Regions from separate parts of the Promicromonospora sp. NPDC050880 genome, predicted to be linked through region 3. Evidence: riboswitches for the same ligand, from Rfam matches in the RefSeq annotation. Region 3 holds a riboswitch; each other region holds the start of a gene.
What was found. Region 3 has a riboswitch for S-adenosylmethionine ahead of ACIBBF_RS19370 (aminotransferase class V-fold PLP-dependent enzyme). Riboswitches for the same ligand answer to the same signal wherever they lie in the genome.
Positions count from the first base shown of each region.

Region 1: it holds a riboswitch for S-adenosylmethionine, as region 3 does, so the genes downstream of both, ACIBBF_RS09190 (LLM class flavin-dependent oxidoreductase) here and ACIBBF_RS19370 (aminotransferase class V-fold PLP-dependent enzyme) in region 3, are expected to answer to the same signal.
Region 2: it holds a riboswitch for S-adenosylmethionine, as region 3 does, so the genes downstream of both, ACIBBF_RS08105 (methylenetetrahydrofolate reductase) here and ACIBBF_RS19370 (aminotransferase class V-fold PLP-dependent enzyme) in region 3, are expected to answer to the same signal.
Region 4: it holds a riboswitch for S-adenosylmethionine, as region 3 does, so the genes downstream of both, metE (5-methyltetrahydropteroyltriglutamate--homocysteine S-methyltransferase) here and ACIBBF_RS19370 (aminotransferase class V-fold PLP-dependent enzyme) in region 3, are expected to answer to the same signal.

Region 1 is NZ_JBITFV010000004.1:14,000-18,168, reverse strand. It holds gene ACIBBF_RS09195 (GH92 family glycosyl hydrolase) at 1-821, shown strand, start outside; SAM riboswitch class IV at 1,078-1,188, shown strand; gene ACIBBF_RS09190 (LLM class flavin-dependent oxidoreductase) at 1,600-2,760, shown strand; gene ACIBBF_RS09185 (rhodanese-like domain-containing protein) at 2,833-3,288, shown strand; gene ACIBBF_RS09180 (O-acetylhomoserine aminocarboxypropyltransferase/cysteine synthase family protein) at 3,285-4,169, shown strand, end outside.
Region 2 is NZ_JBITFV010000003.1:307,967-312,135, reverse strand. It holds gene ACIBBF_RS08115 (N-acetylmuramoyl-L-alanine amidase) at 1-302, opposite strand, end outside; gene ACIBBF_RS08110 (Hsp20/alpha crystallin family protein) at 491-946, opposite strand; gene ACIBBF_RS08105 (methylenetetrahydrofolate reductase) at 1,117-2,061, opposite strand; SAM riboswitch class I at 2,066-2,171, opposite strand; gene ACIBBF_RS08100 (carbohydrate ABC transporter permease) at 2,264-3,184, opposite strand; gene ACIBBF_RS08095 (carbohydrate ABC transporter permease) at 3,184-4,059, opposite strand; gene ACIBBF_RS08090 (extracellular solute-binding protein) at 4,073-4,169, opposite strand, start outside.
Region 3 is NZ_JBITFV010000013.1:98,474-102,642, reverse strand. It holds gene ACIBBF_RS19375 (hypothetical protein) at 62-658, shown strand; gene ACIBBF_RS19370 (aminotransferase class V-fold PLP-dependent enzyme) at 669-2,093, opposite strand; SAM riboswitch class IV at 2,125-2,239, opposite strand; gene ACIBBF_RS19365 (rhodanese-like domain-containing protein) at 2,485-2,949, shown strand; gene ACIBBF_RS19360 (O-succinylhomoserine sulfhydrylase) at 2,946-4,169, shown strand, end outside.
Region 4 is NZ_JBITFV010000019.1:65,983-70,151, forward strand. It holds gene ACIBBF_RS22525 (LysR family transcriptional regulator) at 1-737, opposite strand, end outside; gene ACIBBF_RS22530 (type 1 glutamine amidotransferase domain-containing protein) at 818-1,522, opposite strand; SAM riboswitch class I at 1,764-1,867, shown strand; gene metE (5-methyltetrahydropteroyltriglutamate--homocysteine S-methyltransferase) at 1,876-4,169, shown strand, end outside.

The sequences.
Region 1 (4,169 bases), on a different contig from region 3:
TCCCGTACGTGTGGCTCTTCGCGGGCCGCCCGGACCGCACCCAGGAGACCGTGCGGGAGATCCTGGCGCGGCTGTGGACGGGCAGTGAGATCGGCCAGGGCTACCACGGCGACGAGGACAACGGGGAGATGTCGGCCTGGTACGTCCTGTCCGCCCTGGGGTTGTACCCGCTGGAGATCGGCTCGTCGCGCTGGGCCGTAGGCTCGCCGCTCTTCGAGCGGGCGGTGGTGCACCGGCCCGACGGCGACCTCGTGGTCGAGGCACCGGGCGCGGCCGGCCGCTGGTACGTGGCCGGCCTGCACCTGTCCGACGGCGCCGGTACGACCCGGGCGGTCACCTCGCCGTCGGTGGAGCACGCCGACCTGACCGGGGGAGCGACGCTGCGGTTCAGCATGTCCGGGACGGCGGCCCGCTGGGGTGCGCAGGTGGCGCCGACGGCCGCCGACCGGCCCTGGGAGCGCGCCGAGGGTGGGTGGTCGTCCGCCGGCCGCCCGCTCCCGGGGCTGACCGACGGGGACCTCACGACGGCCGTCGACGTGGCGGGGGCGCTCGTGTGGCAGCCGTCCGGGGAGCTGCCCCAGGGTGCTTCGCTCCGGGGGTACACGGTGACGTCCGGGCCGGGTGACGCGGGGGCGCCGCCGTCGGGCTGGCGTCTGGTGGCCGAGGACGGGCGGGTGCTCGACGAGCGCTCGGGGGAGCGGTGGCGCTGGCCGGGCCAGCTGCGCCCGTTCGTGCTCGACGAGCCCGTGCCGCTGACGGGACTCCGGCTGGAACCGGTCGACGGTGGCCTGGTCACCCAGATCGAGCTGCTGACGAGCTGACGCTCCGGGGGTGGCGGAGGCCGCGGGGGCGGGCGCGAAAGTGCGCTTCTACCCAGTCATCAGGCCCGGAAACCCATCGGATTCCGGGCCTGATGACTGGGTAGAAGCGCACTCTGCGTGGCGTGGGCGCATCGGGGAGGTCCCGGCATGTGAGATCCGGGAAAGGATCGTTGACTTCTATGGGTTCCATTCGTATCTTCTAGGCATCGAGACCTACCGTACTTATCCGACCGGAAAGGTATAGAAAACCTCGACAGGTCATGAGTTCCGACGCGAAGCCCCGGCTGGTCGGACGGCAACCCCCCGCGCGGGTGGGTGCCCCGGGTGAGGACCAGGTCCACCGCCGCCGGCGGTGACAACACGCGTCGCTCGCCGATGGGCGAGCAGGTGAGGAGAACGACGATGACCCGGAGCGCTGCCCCCGCCGTCCACGTGTCCCTGCCGTCCCGGAACGTCTGCACGCGGGCTGGTGCCGCCCCGCACGAGGACATGTGTTGCCGCTGTTCCTGTCGCTGAACCCGACAGTGACGGCCTGATCGCGACGTCCCTGTCGCGACAGCGCCCGACGTGCTGACCGGCCGCCACCGGTCCGCCGCCCGCTCTCGGCGCCGAATGCCGAGCCCCGGCCGCACCAGGCCCTCACGTTCCTGACCGGACGTCTCACTCCTGCCTCCCGGCAGCCACGCTCCCGGGCGACCCCAGGCACCGTCGTGCACCTGGCACGACGGCGGGGGCCTGCCCGGGTGCCGTCGCGCCGCAGCCCGAACGGAGCCCCGCCGTGCCGTACCCGCCGCAGCCCACGTCCCTGTCCACCGCCCTCTCGCCCCGTCCCGTCGTGCTCGGCGTGGACCTCACCTCCGCCGGCGCCCGCCCCGGGGCCCACCGGGCACGCGGCCCGGTCGCGCCGCGCCCGTTCGACGGCGAGCGGTTCCTGCACCTGGTGCGGACCGCCGACCGCGGCCTGCTCGACTTCGTCAGCCTCGACGAGGGTTTCCTGCTCCACCCGGGGCGCAGCCAGGTCACCAGCCGCCTCGACACGGCCGTCGCCGCCGCCCGCGCCGCGCGGGTCACCGACGGCATCGGCCTGATCGCCGCCGTCGACACGGTGCACGTGGAGGCGGCCCACGCCGCCGTCGCCCTGAGCAGCATCGACCGCGCCAGCGGCGGCCGGGCCGGCTGGCAGGCCGTACGCCAGGTCACGCTCCCCGAGCCCGACGAGGCCTGGGCCACGCGGGTCGAGCTCGGCATCCAGGCCGTGACCCAGGTGTGGACCGGCCGTCCCGGCAGCGGGGCGGGAGCGGTCGAGCTCGACGCCGAGGGCCGGTTCCGCGTGGACCACGACGGCATCCGGTTCGCCGTCCGCGGCCGTCCCGCCGACGGCGGTACCCCGCCGCCCCGGACGCCCCCGCCCGTCGTGGTGCGCGTGCGCTCCGAGGCGAGCGCGGCGCTGGCCGGCCGCACCGCCGACGTCGCCCGGATCGCGGTGACCGACGCCGGGCACGCGGTGCGGCTGCGCCGCCTCGTGCGGGACTCGGCCCTGTCCGCCGGACGCGACCCCGAGGACGTGCGGGTGCTCGCCGAGGTGTACGTCGTGCTCTCCACGGAGCGGGCCGGAGCCCGCGCGCGGCTCGAGCTCGTGGAGGCGCTGGAGGGCACCGCCCCCATGGGCGACGGGCTCGTGGTCGCCGACACCCCGGACGAGCTGGCCACCCTGATCGCCGACTGGGCGACGGTCGGCGCCGTCGACGGGTTCCTGCTGCGGCCCTCCTCGCTCAGCTCGGACCTCGACACCATCACCGACCACCTGGTGCCCGCTCTCCAGCACGCGGGCCTGTTCCGCACCGAGCGGACCGGGACGACGCTGCGCGGTGCGCTCCGGCTGCCCGACGCGGCGACGGTCGCCCGCGAGCTGCGCACCGGGCGGCTGCTGAGCGCCTGAGCACCTGGCGAACCGCCCACCGCACCGTACGAACTGCCCACCGCACCGTACGAACGACCTGAGGAGACCACCATGACCACGTCCGAGCCGACCACGTCCGAGCCGACCACGTCCGAGCCGACCACGTCCGAGCCGACCACGTCCGAGCCGACCACGTCCGAGCCGATCGAGAAGGCCACCCCCGAGCTCCAGGCCCCCGACGCCGCGGGCGCCAAGGTTGCCCACGGCGCCCTGCTGATCGACGTCCGCTCGGCCGCCGGCCGGGCGTCGGCGGGCGAGATCCCGGGGGCGACGCTCGCGGACCGGAACAACCTCGACGCCCTGTTCGGCCCGTCGGACAACCCGGCCATCACCCTCGACACGCCCGTCGTGATCGTGTGCGGCTCGGTGGACGGCTCCGGCCCGGTCGCCGAGGCGCTGGCCGCGCGCGGCTACACCGACGTCTCGCACGTCGATGGCGGCTTTCCTGCCTGGAAGCAGGCGGGCCTGCCCGCGACCGAGGCCGCCGAACCGAGCGCGGCACCATGACGGGCTTCGCCACCCGGCAGGTGCACGCCCGCAGCACCGGGCGGGACGACGCGGGGCACGCCACTGGCACGTCCGGCACGGCACCGTCCGGCACGGCACCGTCCGGCACGGCACCGTCCGGCACGGCACCGCCCGGGACGGCACCGCCCGGTCGCGGAGTGCCGTCCCGCGTGGTACCCCGCGCCACACCCGTGTACCTGACCGCCGGGTTCGAGTTCGAGGAGTGGGAGCAGGCCGTCGGGCACTTCGGCGCGGGCGAGGGCTTCGCCTACACGCGCACCGGCAACCCGACCACGGCCGCGGTCGAGCAGCGGATCGCCGCGCTGGAGGGCGGCGCCGACGCGCTGTTCCTGGCCAGCGGGCAGGCGGCCGTCACGGTCGCGCTGCTCGGCCTGGTCGCGGCCGGGCAGCGGGTGCTCGCCGCGTCCAGCATCTACGAGGGCACGCGCGGGCTGCTCCTGGAGAACCTGCCGCGCCTCGGCATCGAGGCCGACTTCGTGGACGACGCCGCCGACCCCGCCGCCTGGGCGCGCGCCATCCGGCCCGAGACGCGCGTGCTGTTCCTGGAGTCGATCCCGAACGCGCGCAACGACCTGCCCGACCTCGCCGCCGTGGCCGACGTCGCGCACGCCCACGGGCTGGCGCTGGTCGTGGACAACACGCTGGCCACGCCCTACCTGCTGCGCCCGATCGAGCACGGCGCCGACGTCGTGGTGCACTCCGCCAGCAAGTTCCTGGCGGGGCACGGTTCCGTGCTGGGCGGCGTCGTCGTCGACGCCGGGACGTTCGACACACGCACCGCGGGCGCGCTGTACCCGCACCTGGTCGCGGCGTCGCGCACGGGCGGACCCGGCCGGGCCGAGCGGCACGGCGGGCTGGCC
Region 2 (4,169 bases), on a different contig from region 3:
CTCGCGATGGTCGGCGCGGCGACCTCGACACCCGCCAGTGCTCCTGCGGGCGCGTCGGCCGGGGCGTCGGGGTCGGGCGCCAGGGACGGCGGGGCGTCGCCGGACCGGACGGCCGCCGCCCCGCCGGACAGGGGCGCCGCCCCGCCGGACAGGGGCACCGCGGCAGCCGGGGCGGCTGCGGCCACGGTCGCGCCCGCGGCGCCGATGCCGAGCACGACGGCGCCGCGCAGCAGGTCACGCCGGTCGAGTGCGGCGTGGTCGTGGTCATGGTGATCGGTGGAGCTGGGGACGTGGTCGTGCACGGGTTGCCTCCACGGGTCGGTCGCGCTGGAACGTGCCGATTTCATCCGTAGTATCGGCCGACCGCACAGCTCCCCGATACATCACATCCGGTACATCAGCGCACGCTATAGACCGTGCGCCGACCCGGGTGCCGGGAGCACGCCGGTGTGGAGGAGGACCGGCGGTCCCGGCGCCCGGGCCGGGGCTCTCAGGACTCGATCGTCTGGTGGCTCTCGGACGAGCCCTGGCCGATGGGCGTCGAGCCCGCCGCGTGCGCCACCTCGATCTTGCGCGGCTTCGCGTCCTCGCTCACCGGGATCGTCAGCGAGAGCACGCCGTCGGCGTACGAGGCCGAGATCCTGTCGAGCGCGAGGCCGCGGCCGACCGTGAGCTGCCGGGCGAACGTGCCCGTGGACCGCTCGCGCACCAGCCACTGCGCGTCGGTGTCGGACCGCTGGGTGCGTTCGGCCCGCACGGTGAGGGTGCGGTCCTCGACCGAGACGTCGATGGTGCCGGGGTCCACGCCGGGCAGGTCCATCGACAGGACGTAGTGGTCACCCGTGCGGAAGAGGTCCATCGGCATGGCGCCGGACTGTCGGGCGTTGCTCGCGAACGAGCTGAACAGCCGGTCCATCTCCTGGAACGGGTCCCAGTAGGTAGCCATCGCGCACCACCTCCTACGACGATGCGGCCCTGGCCCTTCCAGGGCCGCGCGATCGGCGACGGCCTGGACCGCCGCCTGGCTACAGCCCAATTCTGGCACTCTCACCCCGAGAGTGCCAAGCCCTGTCCGGTCGTGTCGCGGCGACCGGAACGGCGGGCCGCACGGCACCCTCAGGCGGCGGCGCGGCCCGTCAGCCCGACGCGGTCCAGGAGGTCCAGGGCCGGGCGGTGCTTGTTGAAGGTGTACACGTGCAGGCCCGGCGCCCCGGCGTCGAGCACCTCGCGCGCGAGCGCCGCCGAGTAGCGCACGCCGTGCTCGTGCTGGGCCTCGGCATCGACGGCGCCGTCCGGTGCCGTGAGCCGGTCGAGGTCCCGCAGCAGGCCCGACGGCGCGGCCACGCCCGTGAGCTCCTCGACGCGGCGCAGCCGGCGCGCCTCCGTGGTGGGCAGCAGACCGGCCAGGATCGGGATGGTGACGCCGGCCGCGCGGGCCGCGTCGACGAACCCGGTGTAGGAGTCGGCGCGGTAGAAGAACTGGGTGATCGCGAAGCTCGCCCCCGCTTCCTGCTTCTCCAGGAGCCGCCGCACCTCCTGCTCGCGCGTGGTGCCCGCACCCGGGTTGCCGTCCGGGAACGTCGCCACGGCGATCGCCAGCGGGCGGGCGGCCGAGCGCAGCGCGGCGCTGGCGTCCGCGGCGCAGCGGCGCTCGTCGACCTGGCGCAGCAGCCGGACCAGGTCGACGCTGGACCGCACGCCGTCTGACGGCGGCACCCAGTCGGGCTCGTCGCGCGGCGGGTCGCCGCGCAGGGCCAGGAACGAGCGGACCCCGGCCTCGAGGAACTCCTCGATCACCTCGGAGACGTCCTCCCGGGACGCGCCCACGCAGGTCAGGTGGGCCACCGGCAGCACAGGCGTACCCCGCAGCAGCGTGGCGAGCACCTCGCGCGACGTCGCCCGGTCGCCCCCGCCCGCACCGTACGTGACGGACACGAAGTCCGGCCGCGCGCCCACCAGTCGCTCGGCCGTCTCCCAGAAGTTGGGGGCCGCCTCCGGCCGGCGCGGCGGCATCAGCTCGAACGAGACGGTGGGGCGGTGCGTGGGTACCTCGGCGACCATGGCTGCTCCATCGAACCTGGCGTGAGCACCTTGCCTCCCTCGCACCGCGGCGGGTCGGCAGGTTGCTGCGGTGTCAGGGAGCCAGGACTCTCGACCGCTCTGGATGGGGTTCGCCACCATGCTAAGCGGTCGTCCAGCAATGGGACAGAATTCGTCCGACGGGCGAGACGGCCCGGTCCACCCCCGTGGACCGGGCCGTCCGCTACTTCACGGAACCGGCCACCAGGCCGCCCACCAGGCGCTTCTCGATGATCATGAACAGGATCACCACGGGCACGATCGCCACGACGGAGACGCCGAACACGTAGTGCCACGACGTCTCGTACTGGCCCACGAACTTGGTCAGCGCCACGGACAGCGGCTGGTTGCCCGCCGTGGTGAGCAGCACGAGCGAGGCCGCGAACTCGTTCCAGGACGCGACGAACGTGAACACCACGGCCGTCACGATCCCCGGCCAGACGAGCGGCAGGTTGATCCTGGTCAGCACGGCGAAGGTGCCCGCGCCGTCGAGCTGCGCCGCCTCGTCCACCTCCTTCGGGATGCCCGCGAAGAAGCTGTGCATGATCCAGACGGCGAACGACAGGTTGAACGCCGCGTTCACCAGGATCATGGCGGCCCAGGTGTCGAGGATCCCCCACGTGATGAACTGCCGGAACAGGCCCGACGTCAGCACGGCGGGCTGCACCATCTGGGTCACGATCACGAGGAACAGGAACACGAGGCGCCCGGGGAAGCGGAACCGCGCCGTGTAGTAGGAGGCGGGCAGTGCCACCGCGAGCACCAGCAGCGTGGCGCACAACGAGATCACCAGGGTGGAGATCAGGTTCTGCAGCAGCGGCGTCTCGGGCGTCGACCACATCGTGGCGTAGTTCTCCCAGTGCCACTCCGTGGGGAAGTAGGTCGGGTCGACCGACCGGATCTCCGCCTTGGTCTTCACCGAGCCGAAGAACATGATGAGGTACGGCAGCAGGAACACCGTCAGCACCACGAGCCCGGCCAGCATCCGCAGCAGCAACGACCCGAGCGGCACCTGGTCGGCCGTGTACTTGCGCACCCGCCGCCCTCCGGACGGCGGCGGGGTGGCCGCACGCCGTGTCGTGGCCGTCTCCGTGAGCGCCGCCATCAGACCTCCTCCAGCGGGCGCACGACCCGCACGTAGACGGCCACGATGCCGATGACCACGAGGAACGCGATGACGGACAGCGCGCTCGCCAGGTCGATCTGCCGCTGGTTCTGCATGTACTTGAAGATCATGGTCATCACGGTGTCGGCGTCGTACCCGGGGATGGACCCGGTCATGACGCGCAGGATGGGCAGCGAGTTGAACACGTTGATGATGTTGATCAGCACCGCCACCGAGATGGCACCCCGCAGCTGCGGCAGCACCACGCTGAAGTAGGTGCGCAGCCCGCCGGCGCCGTCGATCCGCGCGGCCTCGACGGTCTCGCCGGGCACCGTCTGCAGGCCGGCCAGGATCGTGTACGTCGTGAACGGCAGCGACACGAACACCGCCACCGCCATGGCCCACGCGAAGGCCGTGCCCGGGTGCCGGGTCCAGCCGTAGCCCTCCGGCGTGCTGATCAGCCCCACGTCCACGAGGAACGAGTTGATGATGCCGAAGTACGGCTCGAGCCCGTAGTGCACCACCAGCGTGGTCATGACCACGCTGGAGGCCCACGGCACGATGACGGCCATGCGCACCAGCCGGCGGCCCGGGAACGCCTTGTTCAGCAGGGCCGCGATCGCCAGCGACCCGAGCAGGGTGAACGCGACGACCACCACCACCCACACGACGGTGCGCCCGAGGATCGGCCAGAAGTACTGGAAGCCGACCACGGTCGCGAAGTTGCCGAGGCCCACTCCGCCGCCGTCGACACCGCTCTGGCTGATGTCACGGGTCGAGTTCCAGAACATCAGGCCCACCGGGAACAGGACCACGGCCGCGATGAGTGCGACCGCGGGCCCGATCCACGGCAGGGCCTTCACGAGGTCCTTCACGACAATCTTCCGATCAGCCCGCGTCGACCTGCGCCTGGATCTCGGCCAGGACGTCCTTGGCGGACTTGGTGCTGTCGAGCTGGCCGAAGAGCGCCTTGAACGCGGAGTCC
Region 3 (4,169 bases):
CTCCCACCGTCTGCCAAGGTACCCCTGGTGGGTATCCAACCGGTCGCGAGGAGACAGGACCATGACCGAGACGTTCGAGACGGCGGCCGCCGCACGGCCGAGCCGCTGGACAGGGACCTGGCCGACCAACACCGCCTGGCTGGTGCTCGGGGCGGTCACGGGCGTGGGCCTGCTCATCGGCGGCACGGCGATCGCGGGCGGCGGCTGGCAGGACGCCGTCGCCGAGGACCCGGCCACCGCCGTCGGCGTCGCGGCGCTGTGCTATCTGGCCGCCGCCGTGACGGGCGTGCGCTGGACCGCCTGGCTGGTCGCGCTCCTGGCGTCCGCGATCCCGGTCGCGTCCGAGCTGCTCGACACGCCCCGCTGGATCGCGTTCACGCTGGTGGGCGCGGTCCTCACCGGCATCGGGATCGCCCGCGGACGCCGGACCACCTGGGTGCAGGCCGCCGCGATGGTCGGCTTCTTCGGGGCCGCGACGGCGGCCCTGTTCCTGGAGCCGCGCACAGGGCTGGCCCTCGCGGGTCTCGCCCTGGCCGCGCACGCGGTCTGGGACGTGCTGCACTACCGCCGCGACGTGGTGGTCAACCGGTCCCTCGCACTCTGGTGCATCGGTCTCGACCTGACGCTGGGCGGCATCTGCGTGGCCCTGGCGCTGTAGCGGTCGGGGACTAGTCCTCCTCGGGAAGGCAGCCGAAGGCCTCGTCGAAGCCCAGGGCGGCCGTCGCCAGCAGGCCCGCGAGACCGGATCCCTCCGGGACCGGGCGCGGGTCGTCGGTGACCACCCAGAGGCCGTCGACGACGTCGTACCCGGCCTGCGGGCCCTCGGCGACGAGCCGGGCCACGGCGGCGACCAGGCGTTCCACCTCCTCGCCCGCGGTGCCGACGCCGACCGAGGCACGCACGGCCCCGGCGTCGAACCCGAGGCGGCCGAGCAGAGGGTGCGCGCAGAACCTGCCGTCCCGCACGCCGATGCCGTGCTCCGCGGAGAGGTAGGCGGCGACGAGGCCCGGGTCGTACCCGGACACGGTGAAGGTCACCACGCCCACCGGGTCCACGGCGTCCGCCCACACCCGCACCACCTCGACGCGGTCGATCGCCTCGAGACCGTCCACCAGCCGTTCCCGCAACGCCGTCTCGTGCGCGACCACCTCGGCAGGGTCGAGCGCCGCGAGCTCCTCGCACGCCGCGGCCAGGGCCACCGCGCCGATCACGTTGGGCGAGCCGGCCTCGTGGCGGGCGGGACCCTCGTGCCAGTCCGTGCCACCGACCCGGACACGCCGGACGGCACCGCCGCCCGCGAGGTACGGCGTACCGGCGTCGAGCCAGTCGCGACGGCCCACCAGGGCGCCCGCACCGAACGGCGCGTACGTCTTGTGGCCGGAGAACGCGAGGTAGTCGACACCGGTCGACTCCAGGGAGATGCGGCGGTGCGGCACGAGCTGGGCGCCGTCGAGCACCACGCGCGCGCCGTACTCGTGCGCGACGGCCACGATCTGGTCGACCGGGAGGGACTCCCCCGTCACGTTGGAGGCGCCGGTGAGGGCGAGGAGGGCGAACGGCCGGTCCGCGGCGGCGTCGGCGAGCTCCTCGCGGATCTGCGCCAGCGTCTCGGCGACGGTCGCGCCGCCGGTCAGCACGGTCGCACCCGTGGACCGCTGCCAGGGCAGCAGGTTGGCGTGGTGCTCGACGTCGAGCACCAGCACGCGGCCGGGCTCGCCGTCGGGCTGGGCGGGGACGCAGCCGGCGAGGAGGTTGAGGGAGTCGGTCGTGTTGCGGGTGATGATCGTCAGGTCGTCGTCACGGGCGCCGACGAACGCGCCGATCGTGCGACGGGCGGTCTCGTACAGCGCCGTGCTCACCTGCGACAGGTAGCCGGCGCCGCGGTGCACGCTGGCGTACAGGGGGAGCACCTGGGTGACGCGGTCGGCGACGGCCTGCAGCGCCGGGGCGGACGCGGCGACGTCGAGGTTCGCATAGGCGACCTGGGTGCCGTCCACGAGCGGCACGAGCGTGGCGCCACCGACGACGGGCCGGAGCGGCGCGACGTCCGCCACCGAGGCGGCGGGACGGCGGGTGAGGGTGGGTGCGGACATGGCATCCTCCAGCAAGGTCCTGGGGGACGTGCCCCCGCGCTTGCCGCACGCGGGGCTGCGCGCGGCCAGGTCGTCACCCGGGGCACCCCACCGCGGAGGAGGGTTGCCGGCCAGCGAGCCGGGGCTTGGCGCTGGCGCTCATGACCTGGCGTCATCCTGTGTCGCGGGTCAAGCGACTGTCAACGGATGTCTCAGATGCTGGTCCCAGCAGCTGAGCGAACGCCCAGCGCGCGAGACGCCGTTCCACCCACCGGACAGATGTCGTAGGGTTGGCCACGACCATCCCGAGCGGCCGAGTGACGTGGCACGACGACGCCGCAGCAACCCAGCGTTCCCGCCTCCTGGCGCGGACGGACGAGGGTGCTACCGCCACGACCGATGGAGGAGCACCATGAGCGATCCCACACACCCCGGAGCCCGGCCCGCCGACGGCTACGCCGGCGACCTCACGCCTCAGCAGGCCTGGGACCTGCTCGCGGACGACCCGGACGCCACGCTGGTGGACGTCCGCACCGACGGCGAGTGGCGCACCATCGGCGTGCCGGACACGTCGTCGCTCGGCAGGCGGCCCGTGTTCAGCGAGTGGGTGCGGGCCGGCGGACGGCCCAACCCCGCGTTCCTGGAGGAGCTCAAGGCCGCCGGCGTGACGCACGGCCCCGTGGTCTTCCTCTGCCGGTCCGGTCAGCGCTCGATCGGCGCGGCGCGGCTCGCGACGGCCTCGGGCATCACGCCGTCGTACAACGTGCTGGACGGGTTCGAGGGCGCGCCCGGGGCCGACGGCGTCCGCGACCAGCGCGGCTGGAAGGTCGCCGGGCTGCCCTGGTCGCAGGGCCCGGCGTCGGAGGGCGACGCGTGACCGTCACGGGCGCTTTCCCGCACGACGCGAGCCCGGGCGGGTCCGGCCGCAAGCCGCTGCCGCCCACCGTCCGGCCGCAGACGCTCGCCGTGCGCGGCGGGCACCAGCGCAGCGAGTTCCAGGAGACCAGCGAGGCGCTGTTCCTCACGCAGGGCTACGTGTACGACTCGGCGGCCGACGCCGAGGCCGCGTTCAAGGGCGACCTGGACCGGTTCGTCTACTCCCGCTACGGGAACCCGACGGTGCACACGTTCGAGGAGCGCCTGCGCCTGCTGGAGGGTGCCGAGGCCTGCTACGCGACCGCGACGGGCATGTCCGCGGTGTTCACGTCGCTGGCCGCGCTCGTGGGGTCCGGCTCGCGGATCGTGGCCGCCCGGGCACTGTTCGGGTCCACCGTGGTGATCTTCGAGGAGATCCTCAAGAAGTGGGGGGTGCACACCGACTACGTCGACGGGCACGTGCTGTCCCAGTGGGAGGAGGCCCTCTCCACACCGGCGGACGTGGTGTTCTTCGAGACGCCCTCCAACCCGATGCAGGACATCGTGGACGTGCGCGCCGTCGTGGACCTGGCCCACGCGGCCGGGGCGACCGTGGTGCTCGACAACGTCTTCGCCACCCCGCTGCTGCAGAAGCCGCTGGAGCTGGGCGCCGACGTCGTCGTGTACTCGGCCACCAAGCACATCGACGGCCAGGGCCGCGTGCTCGGCGGCGCGATCCTCGGCTCGACCGAGTACGTGACCGGCCCCGTGCAGACCTTCATCCGCAACACGGGGCCGTCGCTGTCGCCGTTCAACGCGTGGACCCTGCTCAAGGGCCTGGAGACGCTGCCGGTACGCGTCGCGGCGCAGGGCGCAGGCGCGCTCACCGTCGCGAACGCCCTGGAGGAGCTGCCCGGGGTGGGCGCGGTCCGGTACCCGTTCCTCGACTCGCACCCGCAGGCCGAGCTCGCGCGCGCCCAGATGAGCGGGGGCGGCACCGTGGTCACGTTCGACCTGGCCGTCCCCGAGGGCGCCGACGCCGAGAGCGCGAAGAAGCACACGTTCGCGTTCCTCGACGCGCTCCGGGTGATCGACATCTCGAACAACCTGGGCGACGCGAAGTCCCTGATCACCCACCCCGCGACCACCACCCACCGCAAGCTGGGCGCACCCGGCCGGGCCGCCGTCGGCATCACGGAGACGACGGTGCGCCTCTCGGTCGGCCTGGAGGACCCGCGCGAC
Region 4 (4,169 bases), on a different contig from region 3:
AGGTAGCGCGGCAGCACCGAGACCCCCGCCCCGGCGGCCACCGCGGCGAGCACGGCCCGCAGGTCGGGCACGACGAGCGACGTCGCGTTCGGTGGCCGGCGACCGAACTCGCTGCGCCAGTACCGCCGCACGATCGGGAGGTCCTCCGCATAGACGACCAGCGGCAGGTGAGCCAGGGCCGGCACCGGGTCCGCGGCGAGCCGCACCTGGTCCACGGTGTGGGCGAGCGACGCCGGCCCGACGAGCAGGAACTCCTCGTCCACCAGCGGCGTCGCCCGGACCGCCGCGCCCCGGGGCCGCACCGATGAGACGACCACGTCCAGACGCCCCTCGGCCAGAGCGGCCAGCAGGTCGTCGCCCAGGCCGAGCGTCGCCCGGACCTGGAGCCCCCGGGCCACGAGCGGCGCGAGGGCAGGGAGCACCCGCTCGGACATCAGCTCGGCCGCCCCGCCGATCCGGACGAGACCGCCGACGCCCGGCCCCTGGTCGCCGGTACCGAGCGCGGACCGCAGCCCGTCCACGTGCACGCCCACCCGGGCGGCGAGCGCCACGGCCCGCTCGGTGGGCCGGGCACCGCGGCCGGAGCGCACGAAGAGGGGGCCGCCGAGCCGTTCCTCCAGCCGGGCGACCTGGCCGGAGACGGCGGGCTGGCTCACGCCCAGCCGCTCGGCCGCCGCCGACAGCGAGCCGGTGCGGTAGACCTCCAGGAAGGTGGCCAGCAGGTCGAGTCCCGGCATCCGCACCACCTCCGCCGCTGACGTCGTCCGGCGTACGCCGGACGGGACCGGTCCCGTCTCGACCACAGGCTAGCCGCGGGTCAGCGTTCCGCGAGGGCGGCGAGGACCGCCTCGGCCGTGGCGGCGCTGGACTGTGGGTTCTGGCCGGTCACAAGGTTGCCGTCGCGCACGACGGTGCTCGACCAGGGCGCCCCGGTCCGCACCAGCGCGCCACGCTCGCGCAGGCGGGACTGCACGAGGTAGGGCGCACCGTCGCCGAGGCCGCCCTGCCGCTCCTCCTCGTCGGTGAACGCGGTGAGCTCCCGCCCGGCCCACGCGAAGGTGCCGTCCGGGGTCTGCGCGCTGAGCAGCGCGGCGACGCCGTGGCACAGCGCGGCGACGACCGCGCCGCGCTGGTCCGCGGTGCGCAGCAGGTGCCCGAGGCCGGCGTCGTAGGCCAGGTCGGCCATGGGGGCGTGGCCGCCGGGGACGTAGATCGCGTCGTAGTCGGCGGCGTGCACGTCCGCGAGCACGAGCGGGTGCGCGAGCCGGTCGGCGACGGCGTCGAGGTAGGCGCGGTGCCGGGCGGCGTCGGACGGGCCGACGCCGCCGCGCTCGTCGAGGCTGATCGCGTCGACGGTGGGCCGGACGCCACCGGGCGTGGCGATGTCGACGTGTGCGCCGGCGGCCGTCAGCACGCGGTGCGACGCCGCGACCTCCTCGGCCCAGTAGCCCGTGGGGTGGGTGGTGCCGTCGGCCAGACGCAGGGTGCTCGCGGCGGACAGGACCATCAGGATCTTCGGCATGGGTGGGTGACCTTCTGTGCGGGTGCGCCGGTGGTGGTGCCGGCGTACGGACGAGAACGTCAGCGTCCGCCGCGGGCTGCCCGTCCGGCACATCGTCGCCATCAGGTTCCTGATGGCGGCCGGCTTGCCGGGATCGCCGCCGTGCGCTAGACGGCCGCGACGCGATGACCAGCGCGAACGCCGCCGTCTTGAAGCGTGGACGGTTTTCCGACCACATCCCGGTCATGCTTACGATCCAGGTCAATCATCCAGAGCGGTCGAGAGTCCTGGCTCCACGACACCGCAGCAACCTACCTCCGAGGCGCCCATCTCGGGGCAAGGTGCTAACGCCAGGTCCGATGGAGCTGATACGCATGGCAGTCAAGAACCCGCACTTCCCGAACGCCACCGTCCTGGGCTACCCGCGCATCGGCCGACGCCGCGAGCTCAAGCGCGCGGTCGAGTCCTTCTGGGCCGGCCGCACCACCGCGGACGACCTGGAGGCCACCACGCACGACCTGCGGCTGGCCACCGTGCGGCACCTCGCCGACCTGGGCCTGGGCGCCGACGGCGCCGCCGTCCCCGGCTCGTTCTCGTCCTACGACCAGGTGCTCGACGCCGTCGCCCTGCTGGGCGCGGTACCCGAGCGGTTCGCGGGGCTCACCACGCCCGAGGGCCGCCTCCCGCTGGACGCCTACTTCACGGTGGCCCGCGGCGCGGGTGACGCGGCGCCGCTCGAGATGACCAAGTGGTTCGACACGAACTACCACTACCTGGTGCCCGAGATCGGCCCGGACACCCCGATCGGGTTCGTCGACGACCGCGTGGTGCGCGAGTTCACCGAGGCGGCGCACCCGGCAGACGGCGGTCCCGCGGTCGTCACCCGGCCCGTGCTCGTAGGGCCGGTGACGTTCCTCCTGCTCAGCAAGCCGGCTGACGGCGCCCCCGAGGGCTTCCGCCCGCTGGACCGGCTGGACGACGTCGTGGCCGCCTACGCCGGTGTGCTGCGCGCGCTGGCCGCGGCGGGGGCGCCCTGGGTGCAGCTCGACGAGCCGGCCCTGGTCACCGACCTGCTGGGCGTGCCCTTCGACGAGGTGGCCGACGCCGTGCGCCGCGCCTACACCCGCCTGGCCACGGACCTCTCCCCCGCGCCGGCGGCGGACGGCGCCACCGAGCGGCCCGCGATCCTGGTCACGGCGCCGTACGGCGACCTGCGTTCCGAGGCGGGCGACGGTCTGGCGCTGCTGGCCGGCACCGACGTCGAGGCCGTCGCGATCGACCTGGTCCGCGGCGCGGTGCCCACGGGCCCGGTGCCCGGGCTGGAGACGAAGACCCTGGTCGCGGGCGTGATCGACGGGCACAACATCTGGCGTGCCGACCTCGGCGCCCGCCTGGCCGTCCTGGAGGGCCTGAGGGCGCCGGGTACGGGTCCGGGCGCGGGTGCCCTGGCCGTGGGCACCTCCACGTCGCTGCTGCACGTGCCGCACGACGTCGCGGACGAGCCCCGCCTGGACGCCGGGCTGGCGTCGTGGCTCGCGTTCGCCGACCAGAAGGTCGCCGAGGTCGCGACCCTGGCGACGGCACTGACCGACGGACGCGCGGCCGTGGCCGACCAGTTCGCCGCCTCCACCGCCGCGGTGCGCACCCGCGCGGCGGCGCCCGGCGTCGTCGTCCCCGCGGTGCGGGCGCGGGCCGCCGCGCTGAGCGCGGCCGACGTCGAGCGCGCACCGTACGCGGAGCGCGCAGAGGCCCAGCAGGCCGCCCTCGGCCTGCCGCCGCTGCCGACCACCACCATCGGCTCGTTCCCGCAGACGGCCGAGATCCGCACCACGCGCGCCGCGTGGGTGCGCGGCGAGCTGTCCGACGCCGACTACACGGCCGCGATGCGCGCCGAGATCGCGAGCACGGTCGCGCTCCAGGAGGAGCTGGGACTGGACGTGCTGGTGCACGGTGAGCCCGAGCGCAACGACATGGTGCAGTACTTCGCCGAGCAGCTCGACGGCTTCGCGACCACGGTGCACGGCTGGGTGCAGTCCTACGGTTCGCGCTGCGTGCGGCCGCCGATCCTGTGGGGCGACGTGTCCCGGCCCGCGCCGCTGACGGTCGAGTGGACGGCGTACGCGGCCTCGCTCACCGACAAGCCGGTCAAGGGCATGCTCACGGGACCGGTCACGATCCTCGCCTGGTCCTTCGTGCGCGACGACCTGCCGCTGGGCGACACCGCCGACCAGGTCGCCCTCGCCCTGCGCGACGAGGTGACCGACCTGGAGGCGGCGGGCATCGGCGTCGTGCAGGTGGACGAGCCCGCGCTGCGCGAGCTGCTGCCGCTGCGCACGGCCGCACATCCTGCGTATCTCGACTGGTCGGTGCGCTCGTTCCGGCTGGCGACCGCCGGGGCCGCGCCCGCCACGCAGGTGCACACGCACCTGTGCTACTCGGAGTTCGGGCAGGTGATCGGGGCGATCGACGGCCTCGACGCCGACGTCACGTCCGTGGAGGCCGCCCGGTCCCGCATGGAGATCGTGCCGGAGCTGGCGGACGCCGGCTACGCGCGCGGCATCGGCCCGGGCGTGTACGACATCCACAGCCCGCGCGTGCCGTCGGTGCAGGAGGTGACCGACCTGGTGGAGCTCGCCGCCAAGTCGATCGACCCGCGCCTGGTGTGGGT